One region of the Streptomyces shaanxiensis genome, then DNA from elsewhere that is predicted to be linked to it. Evidence: riboswitches for the same ligand, from Rfam matches in the RefSeq annotation. Region 1 holds a riboswitch; each other region holds the start of a gene.
What was found. Region 1 has a riboswitch for cyclic di-AMP ahead of ABD932_RS40450 (M23 family metallopeptidase). Riboswitches for the same ligand answer to the same signal wherever they lie in the genome.

Region 1 (2,157 bases):
GAGGCGGCCCAGCGCGCGGTCCTGCCGGAACCCACCGAGCGGATCGGCGGCTTCCAGATCGCGGCGCGGTACGAGGCGGCGCAGGAGGGCGCCTCCATCGGCGGCGACCTGTACGCCGTGCAGGACAGCCCGCACGGCGTGCGGATCATCGTGGGGGACGTGCGCGGCAAGGGCATGGGGGCGGTGGGGGCCGTCGCCGTCGTCATCGGGGCCTTTCGCGAGGCCGCCGAGCAGGAGGCCACGCTGGAGGCGGTCGCCCAGCGACTGGAGCGGGCGCTGGCCCGCGAGCGCACGCGCAGCGAGGGGATCGAGTCCTCCGAGGAGGCCGACTTCCCGAGCGAGGCCACGCTGCTGCTCCACACCGACGGCCTGTCCGAGGCGCGGGATGCCGAGGGGCAGTTCTACGACCCGGAGGCGGGGCTCGCGGGACGGGCCAACGCGCGCCGCGCACCGGCCGAGTTGCTCGGTGTGCTGGCGGCGGACGTGCGCCGGCACTCCGGGGGCGGGATGGCGGACGACATGGCGCTCATCGCCGTACGGCGTCCGTGACCCGCCCTTGATCCTTCTCACCAAGGGTGATCGGGCGACCGCCCTCCGCATAACAACTGACATACCGTCAATACCTGTGTGGTGCCTGAGCCTCGGCCAACTCGCCCGATTTGGACCGCTCGTGACCTGTAAGTCCGGGCGAAATTCGTTAATGATCAAGTGGAACAGCTTGGAATCCGCACCCCGGGTCTATTAACGTTCGATAACGCAGCGCGGTCGTCCCAGCCGTCACAAGAGACGGCTCCGTGCGCACGCGCCGAGTCCCGCAAGGGAGCCGGGGAACCACCACCCTGGGGTGAATCGCGCGGATTCCACCGTGAAGTCACGGTTGGTATACGCGCGTAGGAGACCTTCCTGCTCCGAACCCGTCAGCTAACCCGGTAGGCGAGAAGGAAGGAAAGGAGCACGCCCACGTGGCGTCCAACAGGCCTGCTACGCAAGCCCCGTTCGTGCCGAGTCAGCGCAGCAACGACACCTTCGGCTACGACCGCTACCGCACCGACGAGGGCCCGTTCGAGGAGTGGAACCCCACCGCGGAGTCCATTCGTCCCGTACGTGGCAGGCACCGCGTAGCCAAGCAGCGGGGCGGGGGACTCGCCCGCAGCTCCACGGTTCTCGGCGTCGGCGTCATAGCCGCCGTCGGCGCGGGCGGCATGGCCAGCGCGCAGAGCGGCAAGCCGCCGGTCGCGATCACCATGCCCGACCTGCCCCTGATATCCGACGACGACTCCTCCGCGGCCGCCGAGGACACCGGGACGGCCCTCAGCACCATGGGCGCCGCGACCGAGGAGACCAAGCAGGGCACCGGCGACGCCGGTGAGGCGCTGCGGGCCCGGATCATCGCCCAGGTCGAGCAGCAGCAGGACCAGGTCGACAGCAAGGCCGCCGCCGAGGCGATCGCCGCCGCCGAGAAGGAGGCCGCCGCAGCGGCCGCCAAGGCGGAGCAGGAGGCCAAGGAGAAGGCCGCCGCCGCGAAGGCCGCCGCCGAGGAAGAGGCCCGCAAGAAGGCCGAGGCCGAGCGCCTCGCCGAGCTGGCCAAGCAGTACACGCTGCCGACCTCCTCGTACACCATCACCTCGACCTTCGGTCAGGCCGGCGCCTACTGGTCCTCCGGCTACCACACCGGCCTCGACTTCGCCGCGCCGTCCGGCACGCTGATCAAGGCCGTGCACTCCGGCACCATCACGTTCGCCGGCTGGGACGGGTCGTACGGCTACAAGACGGTGCTCACCCTCGACGACGGCACCGAAGTGTGGTTCGCGCACCAGTCCTCGATCAGCGTCAGCGTCGGCCAGAAGGTCAACACCGGCGACGTCATCGGCCGCGTGGGCGCCACCGGCAACGTGACCGGAGCCCACCTGCACCTCGAGGTGCACCCCGACGGCAGCACGAGCGGCATCGACCCGCTGGCGTGGCTGCGCGGCAAGGGGCTCACGCCCTGAGGGACTAGAGACTCACGTCCTGAGGGGCGATCTCCCGATTGCACAGGGACGTTGATCGCGCAGGGACATTGATGGGTGCAGGGACATTGACCGTGCGGCCCGGCCTTCCTCACAGGAGGCCGGGCTCACGGTTTTTCAGGGATCGCAGGTGCCGGACTGGCCCGCG
Region 2 (2,157 bases), on a different contig from region 1:
CCGGGAGTCGCCTTCGAGTCCTGCTCGGGCGGTGGCGGCCGGATCGACCTGGGTGTGCTGAGTCGTACCGACCAGGTGTGGACCTCCGACAACACCGACCCGCTCGACCGGCTCGCCATCCAGCACGGCTTCAGCCAGATCCATCCGGCGCGGGTCATGGCCGCATGGGTCACCGACAGCCCGAACAACCAGCTCAACGGCCGGGTCAGCTCGCTTCGGTTCCGGTTCGTGAGCGCCATGGCCGGGGTGCTCGGCGTCGGCGGCGACCTCACCCGGTGGACCGAGGGGGAGCTCACCGAGGCGCGGGAGTGGGTGGAGCTCTACAAGGAGATCCGTCCCGTCGTGCAGCGCGGGGACCTCTACCGGCTGCGGCCCCCGCGGGGCGGCCTGAGTGCCGTGCAGTACGTGCGCGGCGACGAGACGGTCGTCCTCGCCTGGCTCCAGTCGCAGAGCTACGGCGAGGCCGTGCCGGCGCTGCGGCTTCGCGGACTCGACCCGACAGCATCGTATGAATGCCGCGAAACGGGCGAAGTTCACCGAGGGGCCGTATTGCTGCATCACGGACTACTTATCGGTCTGCGTGGCGACCTCGATGCGACAGTTATCCGACTGCGTCGCATCTAGGCGTTCTGTCCGAATTAGCGCCTTCATTCCAACTCGCTCTGGAGTAAGGGGAGCTGGAGCAGTGTCACGTGAGGAGCGTCATATTCGTGACCGTGCGTCGCCCGTCATGTTCACGTAATTCACGCGCTTTTCAAGGGGTTTTGAGCCGGGTGGCGTGCCCATAATTTACGCAGTGTGACCGAGAATTCCCACAAGGGATCAACAGGAACGCATTCGGACGGAACCTCTCACTTGTTCCCGTGCGTCTTCCTCGCTTACGTTCGCCACCAATCCGGACGGACGCCTAATCCTGCCGCCGACCGGATCCCGCGCTAACTCACCCGTGTACGGCAGGAGCGGGGGACCCACAGGTACAACCGCCTGTTCCGGTCTCCGGAACGGCTTGGGGTCAAGTCGCGTTTCGACGCGGCCGGGCATCTCCAGCCCGCACCCGACAGCTCACCTCGCAGGCGCCGGAGAGGAATTCGCCATGCCCGCGAAGGGTAAGCACCGCCGTCCGAAGTCCCCGCGCTTCGCCCGCTCCATCGCCGTCGCCGGAACCGGCGGCGCCGCGCTCGCTCTCCCGCTGATCGGAGCCACCGGCGCCCACGCGGCTCCCGCGCAGTCCGTTTCGGAAAAGGCCGTTCAGACTCTTCCGGTCGCCGACAAGAAGGTGGCCGAGAAGAAGGCTGCCGAGAAGAAGGACGCGGACCGGAAGGCGGGTGTGCAGACCTATTCGGTGAAGGTCGGCGACTACCTTTCGAAGATCGCGGACGAGCAGAACGTCAGCGGCGGCTGGAAGAAGCTCTACGCCGACAACCGTGAGGCCGTCGGTGCGGATCCGTCCCTGATCCACCCCGGTCTGAAGCTCTCGATCGGCGGCAAGAAGGCCACGGCGAGCGCTCCCAAGTCGCCGTCCGCTTCCACGTCTTCCTCGCCTTCTTCCTCCTCTTCGGCCCCGAAGTCGTCGGACTCGTCCGCCTCGAAGTCCTCCGCGGCGAAGACGACCAAGGCCGCTCGGAGCGCCGAGACCACCAGCACCGCCAGTGGCTTCAGCGCCCCCCTGGCCACGTCCGCCGTCGGCACCGCGTACAAGGTGGCGGGCAGCATGTGGTCCAGCGGCTACCACACCGGCGTCGACTTCTCCGCCGCGACCGGCACCTCGCTGAAGGCGGTCGGCGCGGGCACCGTCGTCTCCGCCGGCTGGGGCGGGGCGTACGGCAACCAGGTCGTCATCCAGCTCGCCGACGGCTACTACGCCCAGTACGCCCACCTGTCGTCGCTCTCCGTCTCGGCCGGCCAGACCGTGACCGCGGGCCAGCAGATCGGCCTCTCCGGCGCGACCGGCAACGTGACCGGCCCGCACCTGCACTTCGAGATCCGCACCACGCCGGACTACGGCTCGGACGTCGACCCGGTCGCCTACCTCCGCTCCAAGGGCGTCGCCATCGGCTGACCCCCCACTCACCACCTCGCCTGACACGCAACCGAAGGCCGGACCCCGATCCCCGGGTCCGGCCTTCGGTGTGTTCGGCTCCGCCGGCCGGCGGTGAT
Region 3 (2,157 bases), on a different contig from region 1:
TGATGCCGGCGGCCCTCCAGGCGGCCTGGGCGAGGCCCCCGCCGTCGTACGCGTCCGGGCCTGTCGTCCCCCACACGCAGGGCTTGCCGATCTGGGCGCGGGCGAAGTCCAGTGCCCGCATGGCTCGGGTGTCCTGGGGGGCGGTGGTGGCGGTGGTGGCTGTGACGGTGGTGAGGGCGGTGCTCGTGTCGAAGGGCTGACTGGTGGCGTAGGTCTGGCCGGTGTCGAGGGACTGGCCGGTGGTGTAGGGCTGGCCGGTGCCGAGGGCCTGGCCAGTGGTGTAGGTCTGGCCGGTGTCCAGGACCTGACTCGCGGCGGTGCTCTGGTCGGTGGCGGCCGCGGAAGGGGCGTAGGCGGGCTGAACTGCCGTGCCGGACCAGGCTGTTGTGCCCGCCGGGACCGGGGTCAGGTCGGATGCGCCGAGGTCCTGCAGTGCCTGCCACTGTGTCTCGGCCGAGGGCTGGACCGGGGCCGGTGTGGCGCTCCAGGTGTCGGCGGCCGGGGCCTGGCCCAACGGGGCCTCGAGGGGCGTGAGTTCCATGCTCTGCCGCACCGTGTACGCGGACAGCAACTCGCGGGCGCGGTCGAGCTTGCGCTGGTTCTGCTCCTTGGTCGTCCGGAGGGGGGACCGCTGAGGGTCGGCCGTCGGGGCGGGCAGGGCAGGCGGTGCCTCGGGGGCGGGAGGCAGGGCGGCGATCGGGCCCGCGGTCAGCTCCGCCATGGGAGCCGTTCCAGTGGCCCCGGCTGCCGGGAGCTCGGCGACGGGTGCGGCGGGCAGCTCCAGGGCTGCGCGGCCGGACGGCTCCCGTCCCAGTTCGGTGAGGCCCTCCAGCGCGCGCTCCGCCGAGCGGGCGGGCCGTGTCCCGGTGGGACGGTCCGGCATTCTGTCCCTCGGCAACGCGGCCGGGACGGTCGGGCCAAGCTTCGAGCGGGCGACGTCGAACCACTGCCGGGCGACATTGTCGAGTGCGGGGTCGCTGCGCCTGCTCTCCTCGCTCCGGCCACTGCCGGCCTCGCCGACGGGCCTGCGTCCGGCGTCCGTGGGCCGGTCGGCGCGCTTGCGCGGTCCTGTCGCCGCGGCGCGCGTGGCGTTGAAGGTGCCGGTGTCGGACTCGGCCTGGTCGTACAGGGAGCTGACCCGTCGACTGACCTCCTCGCGGCTCGGGGCCTCGTCTCCTGCGGAGGGGGCGGCGTTGGCCGTCTGGGCGAGCAGGGCCACAGAGGTGAGAGCCGCCGACGCGAGTGCGGAATTGCGCATGCCGGGGAGGCTCAAAGCCCCCGGACGCGCGGTGCGTTCCGGCGCCATGGGCGACGTACTCCTTCCGTGATCCGCCTACCGAGTTAGCTGACGGGTTCGGGCGGTCGTTTCCGGAAGGTGTGCCCTACGGCCCTTGCCCCGAAGGGTAGTTGGGCCGATTCACCCCAAGTTTCGGTTGGGTCCCCGGCTCCAGCGGCCCCTGGGGACCTACCGGACTCGGCGGAGGCCGCACGTCCCGACGGGGTTCGCCGGAGGTCGTCGTGCTGCCTAGGCGTAACCTAGCCAACTTGTGTGACTCACGTGAAGGTTGACGTGTGAAATGTCCGATACGTTTTTGTGACCTTCGACGCTCGGGGCGGACCGGCGGCCGAATTCACTTCGCGGCGCGTTGGCTCCGCCACGCCGCGTAATGATCGAGGACCGTCTGCTCGATCGGGCGGTAGCTGATGCCGAGTTCGCTCACGCTCCGGCTGTTGTCCACCCGGAAGCGGATGCCGAGGTGCCCCCGGATGTAGTCCTGGGTGAGTCCGAAGGCCGGGCCCAGGACGCGCACCGGCCAGTGCGGGAGTGCGGAACGCGGTAGGCGGAGGTCGCGGGGGTGGCGGGTCCGGAGGATGCGGGCCATCTCGTGGAAGGACGTCATGGTCGGGGCGGCGAGGATGTAACGGCCCTTCGCGTCCGGGTTCTCCGCGGCGGCGATGTGCGCCTCGGCCACCTCGCGGACGTCCACCGTGGTGAAGCTGAAGTCCGGGGCACCGTAGAAGAAGTAGCCCTTGAACAGCTCCTCCAGCAGGAACAGACTGCCGGACTCCGAGGCGGGGGTGAGGGAAGGGCCGAGGATCAGGCCGGGGTTGACCGTCACCAGCCGCCAGCGGCCCTGGGCGGCCTCGGCGTCCCAG
Region 4 (2,157 bases), on a different contig from region 1:
GCCGATGATTCGTCCGAATCGTCCAAGGATTCCTCCTCTTCGCCCTCTTCTTCCGGTACGACCGACAGCTCCGTCAAGTCCGGTACGTCATCCGACACAGAGGCCTCACAGTCGCCCGACGGTTCCCCGACAGGGACCCCCGAAGGCGACATTCGGGACAACTCGGAGCAGGGTGTGGGCTCCTGGGGCCTCGTCGACACCGGCGCCGCCGACGCGGTCGACGCCGCGGCCGGCTCCGGGCGCCATCGCGGTGCCACCGCCGACGAGAGCGAGACCGCCGACGGAGCCGTCAAGTCCCCCGGTCGCCACGCCTCGTACACCGTCCGCGCGGGCGACACTCTCGCCTCCATCGCCGACTCTCTTGACCTCGACGGCGGGTGGCGTGCGCTGTATCAGGCGAACAAGCAGGACATCGGTGCTGACGCGAACCACATCTTCCCCGGTCAGACCCTGGAAGTCCCTGCCGAATAGGGCGAAAAGCAGCGGGAGTTCACGTCCTGCTTCACACCTGAATGTCCGTTTTGGAAGTGCTGAGAGATAGATCTCAGAAGCCCTGATCGTCTTTGTCATTCCGCGAATCGCGTGTCTACGGTCGTGACCGCTCGTCACCACGAGCCCCGGCTGCCGCAACGCCGAATCCTGCCAGCGGCCGTACGGGAACAGTCGTCGCGTCAAGCGCCGTAGGCAGGAGCGGGGGACCCAAGGTTTGCGCCGGGTCCGGCAGTTGAGGCCCTTCGGGGCCGCACGGCCGGAGTCGGCTTGGGGTGAAGTCGCGCACTGGACACCATCGGTGCGCGGCCGGGCAACTCAACCGGCCCGAACCCGACAGCTCACCTCGCAGGCGTCGGTGAGGGGATCTCTCCATGCTGTTTTCCAGCAAGGGCAAGCACCGTCGTCCGTCCAAGGCCGCTCGCGCCATCGCCGTCGTCGGCGTCACCGGTGCCGCCGCCGTCGCCGCCCCGCTGATGGCCGCCGGCAGCGCCTCCGCCGCCACCGCCTCCGAGTGGGACGCCGTCGCCCAGTGCGAGTCGGGCGGCAACTGGTCGATCAACACCGGCAACGGCTACTACGGCGGTCTGCAGTTCTCCGCCTCCACCTGGGCCGCGTACGGCGGCACGCAGTTCGCCGCCACCGCCGACCAGGCCAGCAAGGACCAGCAGATCCAGATAGCCGAGAAGGTCCTCGCGGGCCAGGGCAAGGGTGCCTGGCCGCACTGCGGCACCGGCCTGTCGAGCGCCGCCTACTCCGGCTCCTCGTCGAGCGGTTCCTCGCAGAGCACCGAGACCACCACCCGCTCCAGCGAGCAGCAGTCGGCCTCCCGCTCCACCGAGCGCCCGGCCGCCAAGAAGTCGACCAAGACCGTCACCACCCCGACCGGCAAGAAGGTCAAGAAGGGTGACGGCGAGTACAAGGTCGCCAAGGGCGACACCCTCAGCACCATCGCCGCCGAGCACGACGTCAAGGGCGGCTGGGAGAAGCTGTTCAAGCTGAACAAGGACATCGTCGAGGACGCCGACCTGATCTACCCGGGTCAGCAGCTGCACCTGAAGTAACAGCGGGCAGGTAGCTGAACCACAGCGCCCTCACATACGTGGACCTCATAGTGAAGACCTCGTGAGGGTCACCCCCGTCCCCCACGGGCTCCCCGCTCCGGTGCGTGTTCCCCCGTACGCACCGGGGCGGGGTTTTCTTTTGCGCCCCGCGGTTGTGCATCGGTGTGTACCGTGGGTTTTTGTTCCGTTCGGAAACAATTCGCTCTCGGTTCTGTTCACGGAGCGGTCGACCGCTGGCCGATCGCCCGGAGCCGGTTAGGCTCATCTCGCAGCACCCACCGCGGTCTGCGTACCCGCGTCACATCCCAAGAAGGAGATGCTCGTGCCGTCCATCGACGTCGTCGTAGCCCGGGAAATCCTGGACTCCCGAGGCAACCCCACGGTCGAGGTCGAGGTTGGCCTCGACGACGGCAGCACGGGTCGTGCCGCCGTTCCGTCCGGCGCCTCGACGGGCGCCTTCGAGGCCATCGAGCTCCGCGACGGTGACCCCAACCGCTACCTGGGCAAGGGTGTCGAGAAGGCCGTCCTCGCCGTCATCGAGCAGATCGGCCCGGAGCTCGTCGGCTACGACGCCACCGAGCAGCGCCTGATCGACCAGGCCATG

Region 2: another riboswitch for cyclic di-AMP. It lies ahead of ABD932_RS16930 (LysM peptidoglycan-binding domain-containing M23 family metallopeptidase); the one in region 1 lies ahead of ABD932_RS40450 (M23 family metallopeptidase).
Region 3: another riboswitch for cyclic di-AMP. It lies ahead of ABD932_RS39800 (C40 family peptidase); the one in region 1 lies ahead of ABD932_RS40450 (M23 family metallopeptidase).
Region 4: another riboswitch for cyclic di-AMP. It lies ahead of ABD932_RS33220 (transglycosylase family protein); the one in region 1 lies ahead of ABD932_RS40450 (M23 family metallopeptidase).

The regions. Positions count from the first base shown of each region.
Region 1 is NZ_BAAAZY010000029.1:65,581-67,737, forward strand. It holds gene ABD932_RS40445 (PP2C family protein-serine/threonine phosphatase) at 1-549, shown strand, start outside; cyclic di-AMP (ydaO/yuaA leader) riboswitch at 794-951, shown strand; gene ABD932_RS40450 (M23 family metallopeptidase) at 963-1,991, shown strand; gene ABD932_RS40455 (hypothetical protein) at 2,127-2,157, opposite strand, start outside.
Region 2 is NZ_BAAAZY010000010.1:652,290-654,446, forward strand. It holds gene ABD932_RS16925 (alpha-galactosidase) at 1-624, shown strand, start outside; cyclic di-AMP (ydaO/yuaA leader) riboswitch at 924-1,089, shown strand; gene ABD932_RS16930 (LysM peptidoglycan-binding domain-containing M23 family metallopeptidase) at 1,094-2,059, shown strand.
Region 3 is NZ_BAAAZY010000028.1:353,916-356,072, reverse strand. It holds gene ABD932_RS39800 (C40 family peptidase) at 1-1,258, opposite strand, end outside; cyclic di-AMP (ydaO/yuaA leader) riboswitch at 1,315-1,490, opposite strand; gene ABD932_RS39795 (NAD-dependent epimerase/dehydratase family protein) at 1,632-2,157, opposite strand, start outside.
Region 4 is NZ_BAAAZY010000022.1:78,521-80,677, reverse strand. It holds gene ABD932_RS33225 (transglycosylase family protein) at 1-471, shown strand, start outside; cyclic di-AMP (ydaO/yuaA leader) riboswitch at 667-859, shown strand; gene ABD932_RS33220 (transglycosylase family protein) at 864-1,553, shown strand; gene eno (phosphopyruvate hydratase) at 1,876-2,157, shown strand, end outside.